DNA from 3 places in the Pantoea brenneri genome. Region 2 is predicted to be linked to each of the others. Evidence: predicted binding sites of a transcription regulator. Region 2 holds the regulator's gene; each other region holds the start of a gene.
The links. The regulator PurR, encoded in region 2, represses purine synthesis genes. The targets are predictions, from matches to a motif close to CANGCAAACGTTTGCNTG.
Positions count from the first base shown of each region.

Region 1: the regulator PurR is predicted to act here: its motif matches at 2,036-2,053, upstream of purL (phosphoribosylformylglycinamidine synthase).
Region 3: the regulator PurR is predicted to act here: its motif matches at 2,462-2,479, upstream of guaD (guanine deaminase).

Region 1 covers NZ_JBCGBG010000001.1:106,787-111,133, forward strand. Annotated here, with positions in the region: gene tadA (tRNA adenosine(34) deaminase TadA) at 1-418, shown strand, start outside; gene mltF (membrane-bound lytic murein transglycosylase MltF) at 415-1,872, opposite strand; gene purL (phosphoribosylformylglycinamidine synthase) at 2,141-4,347, shown strand, end outside.
Region 2 covers NZ_JBCGBG010000001.1:1,348,631-1,352,977, forward strand. Annotated here, with positions in the region: gene AABB92_RS06285 (C40 family peptidase) at 1-600, shown strand, start outside; gene cydH (cytochrome bd-I oxidase subunit CydH) at 660-749, opposite strand; gene purR (HTH-type transcriptional repressor PurR) at 1,031-2,056, shown strand; gene punR (DNA-binding transcriptional activator PunR) at 2,053-2,958, opposite strand; gene punC (purine nucleoside transporter PunC) at 3,065-4,267, shown strand.
Region 3 covers NZ_JBCGBG010000001.1:1,121,422-1,125,768, reverse strand. Annotated here, with positions in the region: gene xdhA (xanthine dehydrogenase small subunit) at 1-969, opposite strand, end outside; gene guaD (guanine deaminase) at 966-2,294, opposite strand; gene ydfG (bifunctional NADP-dependent 3-hydroxy acid dehydrogenase/3-hydroxypropionate dehydrogenase YdfG) at 2,705-3,451, shown strand; gene AABB92_RS05190 (YnfA family protein) at 3,480-3,806, opposite strand; gene AABB92_RS05185 (DUF1283 family protein) at 3,940-4,263, shown strand; gene AABB92_RS05180 (DUF1161 domain-containing protein) at 4,309-4,347, shown strand, end outside.

The sequences.
Region 1 (4,347 bases), 1.2 Mb from region 2:
GCCGGTCGGCGCGGTGCTGGTACAGGATGAGCGGGTGATTGGCGAAGGCTGGAATCGCCCGATTGGTCAGCACGATCCGACCGCCCACGCCGAAATGATGGCGCTGCGACAGGGCGGTAAGGTACTGGAAAACTATCGGCTGCTGAACACCACGCTTTACGTGACGCTGGAGCCGTGCGTGATGTGCGCGGGCGCGATGGTCCACAGTCGCATTACCCGGCTGGTGTATGGTGCGCATGATGTCAAAACCGGGGCGGCAGGCTCGCTGCTGGATGTGCTGGGGCATCCCGGCATGAATCATCAGATTGAATTGCACAGCGGCGTGCTGGCAGAAGAGTGTGCCGCCATGCTGAGTGATTTCTTCCGCATGCGGCGCGAGCAGAAAAAAGCGCTGCGTCAGGCGCAACGCCAGAGTTAATTCATGGCGATGTTCGGTTCAACTGCCGGATAGCCTTTTGCCAGTTCCGCTTGCGCAGCCATCTGCTGTGCCAGGCGTTTTTCCTGCTCCTGCAGATACCCCACCAGACTGATCTGATATTTACGGATGTTCTCCACGTAGTTATACGCCTCGTGCCCGCGCGCGTAACCATAGGTGGTCTGGGTGTAGTAACGCTTCTGGCTCAGCATGGGTAGCCGCAGCTTAACGTCCGCCCAGCTATCCGGATTGCCGCCCTGACGCGCCGTCAGTTTACGCACGTCGAGCATGTGGGCATAGCCCATGTTGTAGGCCGCCAGTGCAAACCAGATGCGCTCATCTTCCGGGATAGTTTGCGGCACTTTCTCCATCATATTCTGCAGATACTGACTGCCGCCGCGAATACTCTGCTCAGGATCGGTGCGGTCGCCCACATCAAGGCTCTCAGCGGTATTGCGGGTCAGCATCATCATGCCGCGCACGCCGGTCGGCGAGGTGGCCTGCGGATTCCAGTGCGACTCCTGATAAGAGATGGCTGCCAGCAGGCGCCAGTCGATGCCGGAGGCATACTTCTCAAACAGCGGCTTGATGTCGGGCAGGGTGCTGTCGATGGCGCGCAGGAAAGTGCGGGTATCGACATAGTCAAAGGTACCTACGTGACCGAGATATTTCTCCTCCAGTCGCGCCATTGCGCCTTCTTCACCCATGCCGTTAAAGAAGTCGAGCATCGCCGCATTCAGGCTGTCATCGTCGCTGTGCTTCATGTACCAGGTCACCGGCTCTTCATCGGTGACGTCAAACGCCACTGCCAGCTGCGGATAGATGCGTTGCAGCAGGGCGATCGTCACCGAGTCGCCGATGGTATAGTCGAGTTTGCCATCCGCCACTGCTTCCAGCAGCGCTTTCGGGCTTTGATCGGTGGAGATCGCCCAGTCCAGATCGGGGAACTGATTAGAGCGGGCGCTTTTCAGGCTGGAGAGGTACGCCGATCCCGAGGCGACCGTCAGCCGCCCCTTGAGATCACCGAGGTTTTTAGGGCGTGGCTTATCCACGCGATACACCAGCTGTTGCGAAACGTTGTAGTAGCCGGGCCCGGTTCGATACCGCGCCAGGCGTTCGCTGTTATAATTCAGGCCCGCCGCCAGCACATCCGCTTTCCCTTCATCAAGATCGTCAAACAGGTCACTCAGGTTCGGGCGGACCGTCACCTTCAGTTTAACGCCCAGATAATCGGCGAAGCGTTTTGCCAGCTCGTAGTCCATACCGGCCGGGGCCTGATTTATGGTGTAGTAAGTCAGAGGGGAATTGATGGTACTGACACGCAATACTCCCCGTGATTTAATCTGTGAAATCGTATCCTGCCCACCGCCGTACCACGGGATGGACGGCCACAATGCCATCGCTAACAGCACGGCGACCAGACCGATAAACAGATAATTAAATTTTAGGCGTTTCAAATAGTTATCTCTCGCTGGCTCTAAGGCCTCTGTCTTTTAAAGGCAGTATTTGTCTTCTTTGAACTCCCAGAGCGAGGGGCATTTTGCGCAACAAAGCGAAGCTGAGCAACTCATATAGCAGGTTTTGCGCAAATTTCAGGCAAATCCGGTGGGCCATAAATTTTGCGCAAACGGTTTCGTCGCGAGGGCGCTTTCTCTATAATACGCCCCGTTTTCCCCTGTTGCGCCCAATGAAGCGTCGCCCGGCGTTTCGAAGACGAGAGATCTTATGATGGAAATTCTGCGTGGTTCGCCCGCCCTGTCGGCATTTCGTGTAAACAAACTGCTGACCCGCTTTCAGGACGCTCACCTGCCGGTGAGTGATATTTACGCTGAGTACGTCCATTTTGCCGATGTCAGCGCGCCACTGAGCGCCGACCAACAGACCCGTTTACAGCGTCTGCTGAAATATGGTCCTTCTCTCGCTGAACATGCGCCACAAGGGCGTCTGCTGCTGGTGACACCGCGTCCTGGCACCATTTCGCCATGGTCATCGAAAGCCACCGACATTGCTCACAACTGCGATCTGCCGCAGGTCCGTCGCCTGGAGCGCGGTCTGGCATTTTACGTGCAGGCCCCTCAGTTAACCGAGGCGCAGTGGCAATCGCTTGGCGCGCTGCTGCATGATCGCATGATGGAGACGGTCTACAGTGATCTGGCGCAAGCTGAGCAGCTGTTCGCTCACCACTCACCGCAGCCGGTAAAAAGTGTCGATGTGCTGGGTGAGGGCCGTCAGGCGCTGGTCCAGGCTAACCTCTCGCTGGGTCTGGCGCTGGCAGACGATGAAATTGATTACCTGCTGGCGGCGTTCACCCGCCTGGGCCGCAATCCGAACGACATCGAACTCTATATGTTCGCTCAGGCTAACTCTGAGCACTGTCGCCACAAGATCTTCAACGCCGACTGGATTATTGATGGCGAGAAGCAGCCGAAATCGCTGTTTAAGATGATCAAAAACACCATGGAGCAGACGCCGGATTACGTGCTGTCTGCTTACAAAGACAACGCTGCGGTGATGGAAGGGTCCGACGTCGGCCGTTTCTTCGCTGATGCGGCAGAAAGCGAATACCGCTGGCATCAGGAAGCGGCACATATCCTGATGAAAGTTGAGACTCACAACCACCCCACGGCGATTTCACCGTGGCCTGGCGCGGCAACCGGCTCTGGTGGCGAAATCCGTGACGAAGGGGCAACCGGACGCGGCGCCAAGCCGAAAGCTGGCCTGGTCGGGTTCTCAGTGTCGAACCTGCGTATTCCTGGCTTCGAGCAGCCGTGGGAAGAGGATTTCGGCAAGCCGGACCGCATCGTCAGCGCGCTGGAGATCATGACCGATGGCCCACTGGGCGGCGCGGCATTTAACAATGAATTTGGTCGTCCGGCACTGAACGGTTACTTCCGTACCTATGAAGAGCAGGTTACCAGCCACAATGGCACCGAGCTGCGCGGCTACCACAAGCCGATCATGCTGGCGGGCGGCATTGGCAATATCCGTGCTGACCACGTGCAGAAAGGTGAAATCACCGTCGGCGCTAAGCTGGTGGTGCTGGGCGGTCCGGCGATGAACATCGGTCTGGGCGGCGGTGCCGCCTCCTCAATGGCGTCGGGCCAGTCTGATGCCGATCTCGACTTCGCCTCGGTACAGCGTGACAACCCGGAAATGGAACGTCGTTGCCAGGAAGTGATCGATCGCTGCTGGCAGCTGGGCGATGACAACCCGATTCTGTTCATTCATGACGTGGGCGCGGGCGGTCTGTCGAATGCGATGCCTGAGCTGGTCAGCGATGGCGGCCGCGGTGGTCAGTTTAACCTGCGCGATATCCTCAACGATGAGCCGGGCATGAGTCCGCTGGAAGTGTGGTGCAACGAATCACAGGAACGTTATGTGATGGCGGTGGCACCCGAGAAGCTGGCAGAGTTCGAAGCGATTTGCCAGCGTGAGCGCGCACCGTTTGCGGTAATCGGTGAAGCCACCGAAGAGCTGCATCTGAGCCTGAGCGACAGCCATTTCGACAATAAACCGATCGACATGCCGCTTGACGTGCTGCTGGGCAAAACGCCGAAGATGACGCGTGACGTGGTGACGCAGCAGGCGCAGGGCAATGAACTGCAGCGTGATGGCATCACCCTGGTGGATGCGGTCAATCGCGTGCTGCATCTGCCCGCCGTGGCGGAGAAAACCTTCCTGATCACCATTGGTGACCGCAGCGTGACCGGCATGGTTGCGCGCGACCAGATGGTCGGGCCGTGGCAGATCCCGGTCGCCAACTGCGCCGTGACCACCGCCAGCCTCGACAGCTATCACGGTGAAGCCTTTGCGCTGGGCGAACGTGCGCCGGTTGCGCTGCTCGATTTCGCCGCCTCTGGCCGTCTGGCGGTGGGTGAAGCGCTGACTAACCTCGCGGCCACCTCTATCGGCTCGCTGAAACGCGTCAAACT
Region 2 (4,347 bases):
CTCAAACTCAAAAAACAGAAAAAAAGCGAACTCACCGCCAGTCATCTTCCCGCAAAGAAAAGCAAAACCCTGCTCAAAACCGCCAGTAAGAAACGCTACGGCCATCAGCGTCTGCTTAAAACGGCTGACGCCAGCAGCAATGACAGCGGTGACACCGGCACCATTAAAATGAGCAAGTCACATCGCCAGCGCTACCAGAAGGCGCGCGAGACGGCGATGACCAAGTTGATGGGCCAGCTGGGTAAACCCTATCAGTGGGGCGGCACCTCACCGCACACCGGTTTCGACTGCAGCGGTCTGGTGTGGTACGCCTATAAAGATCTGGTTAAATTTAAGATCCCGCGTACCGCCAATGAGATGTACCACCTGCGCGACGCCGCGCCGGTAAAACGTGAGTCGCTGGAGAAAGGCGATTTAGTCTTCTTCCGGATTAATGGTCGCGGCACCGCCGATCACGTTGGGGTTTATCTCGGCAACGGCAAATTTATTCAGTCGCCACGCACCGGCAAAGATATTCAGATCAGTGCGCTGGGTGAAGATTACTGGCAGCGCCACTACATCGGCGCGCGTCGGGTGATGACGCCGAAAACCATTCGTTAAGCGGATTCGCTACGCGAATAACCAGACAGAGAAAAGCCGGGCGATGCCCGGCTTTTTCATTAGTGCAGCACAGCTGTAAAGCTAAAGGCGACAATCATCAGCAGACAGCCGACGGTAGTCATCAGGGCCAGTTTCAAATCTGTACTCATTTACCGCTCCTTAGTCACACATTTTGTAGGGATAAGCCATTTTCCCATACGGGCCGGTAAAAATCTCGTTTTATCCGTCCAGCCTTGTTAGAATCCTGCCTTTGTTGCGCAACGCGCGCAGCCCCGGTTCCGTTTGCTCTCCTTTTCAGGCGCTCATTACCCGCCAGACGCCTGTTTACCGGCCAGAAAAGCTGCATAATTGCGGAGAAAACCCTGAGCAGACGCAAACGTTTAACATTATGCTTATCATTGCGTTAGATAAGCCCTGGAGTCCGATTTTAATGGCAACAATTAAAGATGTGGCAAAACGCGCCGGCGTCTCAACGACCACCGTTTCGCACGTCATCAACAAAACGCGTTTTGTCGCTGAAGAGACGCGCAACGCCGTCTGGCAGGCGATTCAGGAACTGCACTATTCGCCGAGCGCCGTAGCGCGCAGCCTGAAAGTGAATCACACCAAAACGCTGGGCCTGCTGGCAACCTCGAGCGAAGCGCCCTACTTTGCTGAAATTATTGAGGCGGTGGAGAATCACTGCTTCGACAAAGGTTACACCCTGATTCTGGGCAATGCGCATAACGACCTGCAAAAGCAGCGTGCCTATCTCAGCATGATGGCGCAGAAGCGCGTCGATGGTTTGCTGGTGATGTGCTCTGAGTATCCGGACGATCTGCTGAAGATGCTGGAAGAAAATCGTAATATCCCGATGGTGGTGATGGACTGGGGCGAGTCACGCGCCGACTTCACCGACACGGTGCTGGATAATGCGTTTCAGGGCGGCTATCTGGCCGGACGTTATCTGATTGAGCGCGGTCACCGTGAGATTGGCGCGATTCCCGGTCAGATGGAGCGCAACACCGGCGGTGGACGTCATGCTGGTTTCCTCAAGGCGCTGGAAGAAGCCGGCATTCAGCCGCGTGCCGAATGGATCGTGCAGGGCGACTTCGAACCGGAATCAGGCTATCAGGCGATGCAGCAGATCCTGTCGCAGAAACAGCGCCCGACCGCGGTGTTCTGTGGTGGTGATATCATGGCGATGGGCGCGATTTGCGCCGCCGATGAGATGGGTTTGCGGGTGCCGCAGGACATTTCGGTGATCGGATATGACAATGTGCGCAACGCGCGCTACTTCGCGCCTGCGCTGACTACCGTGCATCAGCCAAAAGCACAACTGGGTGAGAAAGCGCTGGAGATGCTGCTTGACCGCATCACCAGTAAACGAGAGGTTTCTCAGACCATCGAAGTGCATCCGACGCTGATTGAACGTCGTTCCGTGGCTGACGGTCCGTTCCGCGACTATCGCCGTTAATCTTCGCTTAACCACTCCTGATTAAGCGTTTGCGCATCACCCAGATAGCTGAGTAACCAGCCCGTCGCCGGTGATGCGCGATCTTCCGCCCAGCTTACGCAACAGGGGCTGTCCGGAAATGCAACCGGCAACGTCAGCTCCACCAGCGCTCCGCTGTCCAGTAATGGCCGCGCCAGATGCCCCGGCACCATCGCCACACACAATCCCGCCAGCACGCAATCCAGGCCGGTCTGCCATTCCGGCACCACCAGACGACGCTGATTGTCGAGCGTCCACGTCATCCGGCGTGGCAGCGCGCGTGAGGTATCTTCCAGCACCAGCGACGGCCAGCTGCGCAGGGTGTCGTCATCAATCTGACTCACGCCAGTCAGCGGATGGTGGTTCGCCACCACGCAGCGCCAGTTGAGCGTCCCCATGTCGCGAAAGGCAAAGCGTCCGCCGACCGGTATCGCCTGAGTGGCGCCGATGGCCACTTCAACCCGATCATCCGCCAGCGCATCCCAGACGCCGTTAAACACTTCATAACTGATGTGCAACTCCATGTCGGGGAAATGGCGGTAAAAATCTTTGACTAACTGCCGGGTGCGCTGCGGCTTGACGATGCAGTCGACCGCAATACTCAGCTGTCCACGCCAGCCGTTAGCCAGCTGCTGACACTGGCGGCGGGTGGCGAGCATTTTTTTGATAACGCTGCGCCCTTCACGGACAAAATGCTCGCCAGCGGGGGTTAATACCACCTCGCGATGCTGGCGCTCAAACAGCGGTACCGCCAGCCACGTTTCCAGCTGACGCACGGTATAGCTGATAGCAGACGGCACCCGATGCAGCTCCTGCGCCGCGGCGCTGAAGCTGCCACCGCGCGCCACCGCATCCACCACCTCTAATGCATATTCTGACCACATAATCTGCCTTCAAATTTTTTAACAGCAACCGGCAAATATTAGCGTTTCACAGCGGCAAACGCACCTTTTACACTCTGCCGCGTTCAACCTGCAAAATGAGAATCAGATGTCACCGTCAAAAGGATTTATGCCTTATCTCGCTCTGCTGAGCATGCTGGGCTTTTTAGCCACCGATATGTACCTGCCCGCCTTCGGCGCGATGCAGCAAACTTTTAACACCTCACCCGGCCTGATCAGCGCCAGTATGAGCCTGTTCCTGGCGGGCTTTGCCTGCGGTCAGCTGTTCTGGGGACCGCTGTCAGATCGCATCGGCCGCAAGCCGGTATTGCTGGCCGGTCTGGCGCTGTTTGCCGTCGGCTGCGCCGGTATGCTGTGGGTCAATAATATCTATCTGATGCTGGCGCTGCGCTTTATTCAGGCGATCGGCGTCTGTGCCGCAGCCGTTAGCTGGCAGGCGCTGGTTGTAGATCGTTATCCGGCGGCGCGCGCCAACAAGGTGTTCGCCACCATTATGCCACTGGTGGCACTCTCGCCAGCGCTGGCGCCGTTGCTGGGCGCCTGGCTGATCAGCCATTTTCACTGGCGGTCTATTTTTCTGGTGCTGACGCTGATTGCCGTGGCCTTGATCCTCACTACCCTGCGTCTGCCGGCCAGCCGTAAAGCCAAAGGTGAGCAAGGCGCACAGCCTGGCTTTTTCACTCTGCTGAAGTCGCGGGTCTACAGTGGCAACGTGCTGATCTACTCCGCCTGTTCCGCCAGCTTTTTTGCCTGGCTGACCGGCTCGCCGTTTATTCTGGCCGATCTGGGCCTGACGCCAGCCGACATCGGTCTGAGCTATCTGCCACAAACCTTTGCATTCCTGATTGGCGGTTTCGGCTGCCGCGCCCTGCTCAACCGTTTTGCTGGTGCACAGTTGCTGCCGTGGCTGCTGGCGATCTACAGCCTGAGCATTCTGGCGCTGTTTGCGGTTGCGCTTTCCGGCCACAGTACGCTGGTCAGCCTGCTGCTGCCGTTCTGCGGCATGGCGCTGGCCAATGGTGCCATCTACCCGATCGTGGTTTCCGCTGCGCTGATGCCTTTCCCTGACGCCACCGGTAAAGCGGCAGCATTGCAGAATACTCTGCAACTGGGATTATGCTTCGCCGCCAGCCTGGCCGTCTCGGCCGGACTGACGCAGCCGCTGCTGACCACTACCCTGATGATGGCGCTGACTATCCTGCTTGCCCTGCTCGGCTTCGTGATGCAGCGTATTGCAAACGCACAATCTGATGTTGCCACCCCCTCTACCGCCTGCCAGGATAATCACTGAAGCAATGATTTTTTAGTTAGCAAACTAACAATAAGTCATTGAATATTGACCCGCGTGAGAATATACTCATTCGGGTCAAT
Region 3 (4,347 bases), 230 kb from region 2:
GTGCTGCAACAGCAGGCTGGCATTCAGCGCCAGCAGCATCGGTGACGCATCACCAATCGGCGAGGCATTGGCGATATTGCCGCCCAGCGTGCCCTGCAGGCGGATTTGAAGCGAGGCAAAACGGTGCAGCATCTCACTGACGCCCGGAATACGGTCGGCGAGGAAATCGGTAATCTGCTGTAGCGAGGCGGCGGCACCCAGCAGATAGTGATCGTCAAATTCACTGCATACCCTGAGCGCAGTAACCTGCTCCAGCGCGATCAGCAGCGGTATTCGCTTATGCTGCTGGGTGATCGTCAGGCTCAGATCGGTGCCACCGGCAATCAGCGTGGCCTCTGGATGGGCCAGATAGATTTGCGCCAGCTGGGCCGGAGTTTTGGGCAGATAACAGCGCCGCCCATCTCCGCTCAGCTGCTGCATCTGATTATTCGCCAGCGCTTCCAGCCGCTGCACCACGCTGGCAGCATGGTGATCGAACTGGTCGCTGACCGGCTGTGAACAGAGCTGCTGCGCGGCCGCCATGATCGGCCGGTAGCCGGTGCAGCGACACAGATTGCCCGCCAGCGCACTCTCCGCCTGATGGCGATCCCAGCCGCTGGCCGATTTTTGCAGGCTGAACAGCGACATCACAAAGCCCGGCGTACAAAAACCACATTGTGAACCGTGGCAGTCAACCATCGCCTGCTGTGCCGGATGCAGAGCACGGCCGTGACGCAGATCCTCAACGGTAATCAGCTGCTTACCCTGCAGCGTCGATACCAGCGTCAGACAGCTGTTGACCGTTTCATACTGCATTTCCCCATCGACCGCTTTACCCAGCGTGACGCTACAGGCGCCGCAGTCTCCCGAGGCGCAGCCCTCTTTGGTGCCGGTGCGGTGCTGATGGCCACGCAGATAGTTGAGCACCGTCAGATTAGGATCTAACGCCTCTTCGGTAATCAGTTGGTTATTTAACAGGAACTGGATCATGCGGCTTGCTCTCCCGCGTCGCGCTGCCATACCGGACGGCCGTTTACCCAGGTCTGGGCAATATTGCGGTCATCGCCCAGCGTCATTAAGACAAACAATTTTTCCCAGATATCTTTGCTGTTTCCGATGCGTAAGGTCTGTAAGGCCGAGACGGCCGGATCGAGCACCACAAAATCCGCCTCTTTGCCCGGATTAAAATTGCCGATGGCGTGATCGAGATCCAGCGCCCGCGCGCCGCCCAGCGTGGCGTGGTAAAAGGCTTCGGCGGCGCTCAGCTTATACTGCTGCAGCTGACCCACTTTGTAGGCTTCGCCCAGCGTTTGCAGCATGCTGAAGGTGGTACCGGCCCCGACATCGGTGCCAATGCCGACTTTGACGCCCTGCTGCCAGCTGCGTTTCAGGTTAAACAGTCCGCTGCCGAGAAACAGGTTTGAGGTCGGACAGAAGGCGATAGTCGAATCGGTGTCGTGCAGGCATTGCCATTCGCTGTCGTCGAGATGCACGCAGTGCGCAAACACGCTGCGACGCCCGGTCAGCTGATAGTGGTGGTAAACGTCAAGATAGCCGGCGCGCTCAGGAAACAGCTGTTTCACCCAGGCGACCTCCTGCGGATTTTCGCTCAGGTGAGTATGCAGCCAGGTATCGGGAAACTCCTGACGCAGCTGCTGCACCTTTGCCAGCAGCTGCGGTGACGAGGTTGGCGCGAAACGCGGCGTCAGCGCGTAGCTCAGCCGTCCGCGCTGGTGCCAGCGTTCAATCAGTGCGCGGGTCTGCTGGTAACTCTGTTCCGGCGTTTCGATCAGGTTGTCTGGCGCATTACGATCCATCATCACTTTGCCGGCAATCAGTCGCATATTCAGCGCTTCCGCCGCGCTGAACAGCGCCTCGACCGACTGCGGATGCACGGTGCCAAACACCAGCGCGCTGGTGGTGCCGTTCGACAGCAGCTGATGCAGGAAGAAAGCTGACATACGCGCAGCGTGGTCCGGGCAGTGATATTGCGCCTCGACCGGGAAGGTATAGTGATTCAGCCATTCCAGCAGTTGCTCGCCGAACGCGCCGATCATTTCGGTCTGTGGATAGTGAATGTGGGTATCGATGAAGCCCGGTACGATCAGTTTTCCGCGCAGATCAACCACCGGCTGACCAGCCAGTTCGGCGCTGCACTCCTCCCACGGCGCTAAGCCGATCACCCGTCCGTCGCGAAGCCGTAGCACCCCATCTTCCAGATAGCGCGCCGCAGAGAGCAGCGCGTCGGGCTGGTCTGCCACCGATTTGAAGTCAAAAAAACTGGCGCGTATCGCCGTATCTGTCGCTGATGACATGGCTTTTCCTTTCTGAAAGCACTGCGGCCTTCTTTTAATTATGCAGATGATTGCCTTAATGCCACGTTGCAACTGCCGTGCCAGATCGGTAATGACTATTTTTCTATAATTATCAGCTAATTAAATTAAATTCCGGCTGTTGCGCAACTTTCTGCAGGCAGCGTTGCTCCGCAACCGTTTGCCTGCCGTTAGCAATCGGTTGCTTGTGGCGCTGCTTTGAAATTGGATAATTTTTGCCGGCTGAATCCGCAGCTACGCTGCCCCGTTAGCGTGCATCACGCCCCAAAACAGCGCAGCCGCCGGGGCGGTAAAATCCCCTTACAGCCCAATCGCTTTTTCGGCGGGCGCAAGCGGAAATGAAATGCTATGGTGAAGCCATCGATTGTGAAAATGGCATAAGGAACAGTGAGATGATTATTTTTGTCACCGGCGCGACCGCCGGTTTTGGTGAAAGCATCACCCGTCGCTTTATCGCAACCGGCCATAAAGTGATCGCCAGCGGACGCCGGGCCGAGCGCCTGAAAGCGCTGAAAGATGAGCTGGGCGATAACCTGTATACCGTGCAGCTTGATGTGCGTAACCGGGCAGCCATTGAAGAGGCGGTAAATCAGTTGCCGGCGGAGTGGCGCGAAATCGATGTGCTGGTCAATAACGCCGGTCTGGCGCTGGGGATTGAGCCAGCCCACCGCGCCAACGTTGAAGACTGGGAGAATATGATCGACACCAACACCAAGGGTCTGGTCTATATGACGCGCGCCCTGCTGCCGCAGATGGTGGAGCGTAACGTCGGGCACGTGATAAATATCGGGTCGATCGCCGGCAGCTGGCCCTATGCGGGCGGCAACGTCTATGGCGCGACCAAAGCCTTTGTCCGTCAGTTCAGCCTTAATCTGCGAACCGATCTGCACGGCACCGCGCTGCGCGTTACCGACATCGAACCAGGCCTGGTGGGCGGTACCGAGTTCTCCAACGTCCGTTTCAAAGGCGACGATGATAAAGCGGGTCAGGTTTATGAAGGCGCCACCGCACTAACCCCGGACGATGTGACTGAAGCGGTCTACTGGGTCGCCACGCTGCCTAAGCATGTCAACATCAACACGCTTGAGATGATGCCTGTCAGCCAGACAGTGGCCGGTCTGAAGGTGCACAAGCCGTAAGCCTCAGAGCCAGCCTTTCCGGCTGGCTCTAGCCCCGTCCCCAGCCCAGCACGATGATCAACATGCCGCTAAAGGCGACAATCGCCCCGCTCCAGTCCCAGGCGCTGAGCTTCACGCCGTCGACCACCCGCAACCACAGCAGTGCGGTCAGCACATAGACTCCGCCATAAGCGGCATACACCCGTCCGCTGGCGGCAGGATGCAGCGTCAGCAGCCAGACAAACAGCGCCAGGCTGGCAGCTGCCGGCAACAGTAGCCAGACGGAGCCGCCTTTTTTCAGCCACAGCCACGGCAAAAAGCAGCCGATAATTTCCGCCAGCGCGGTGATAAAAAACAGCAAGGCGGTTTTAATCAGCATCCTTTTCTCTCACAAACGTAAACAAACGACTCACCACTGGTGAGCAAAGAAACGGCGATGATATACTAAGCCTACCCGCGGCAACAGCCGTTACCATTGGCGATGTCTGCGTTAACTGAAGGAAAGCGCAATGAAAAAATTGATCCCGGTCCTGCTGGTCAGCCTGCTGTCAGCGGCAGCCTTTAATGCCAGTGCTACCACTAATCGCCTGATTATTGAAGATGGCAGCAGCGCCGCCAGTAACGAAGCAGCGCGTCAGGATAAAGAGCAGTGGAATGACACGCGGATGCTGCGTAATAAGGTGAACAGCCGCGTTGAGAAAGAGTTTGATAAGACCGACCGCGCGTTTGATACCCGCGACAAGTGTGAGCAGAGCCTGAACCTTAATGCTTACTGGGAGCCGAATACCCTGCGTTGTCTGGATCGCCGCTCCGGCCGGCCTGTTACGCCCTGATTTTCAGCTATAGTAATGACGGACGACTAACATAAGGAATACGTGATGAAGCTACAGAGGGTTTTGTTAACGGCGACGTTGTTC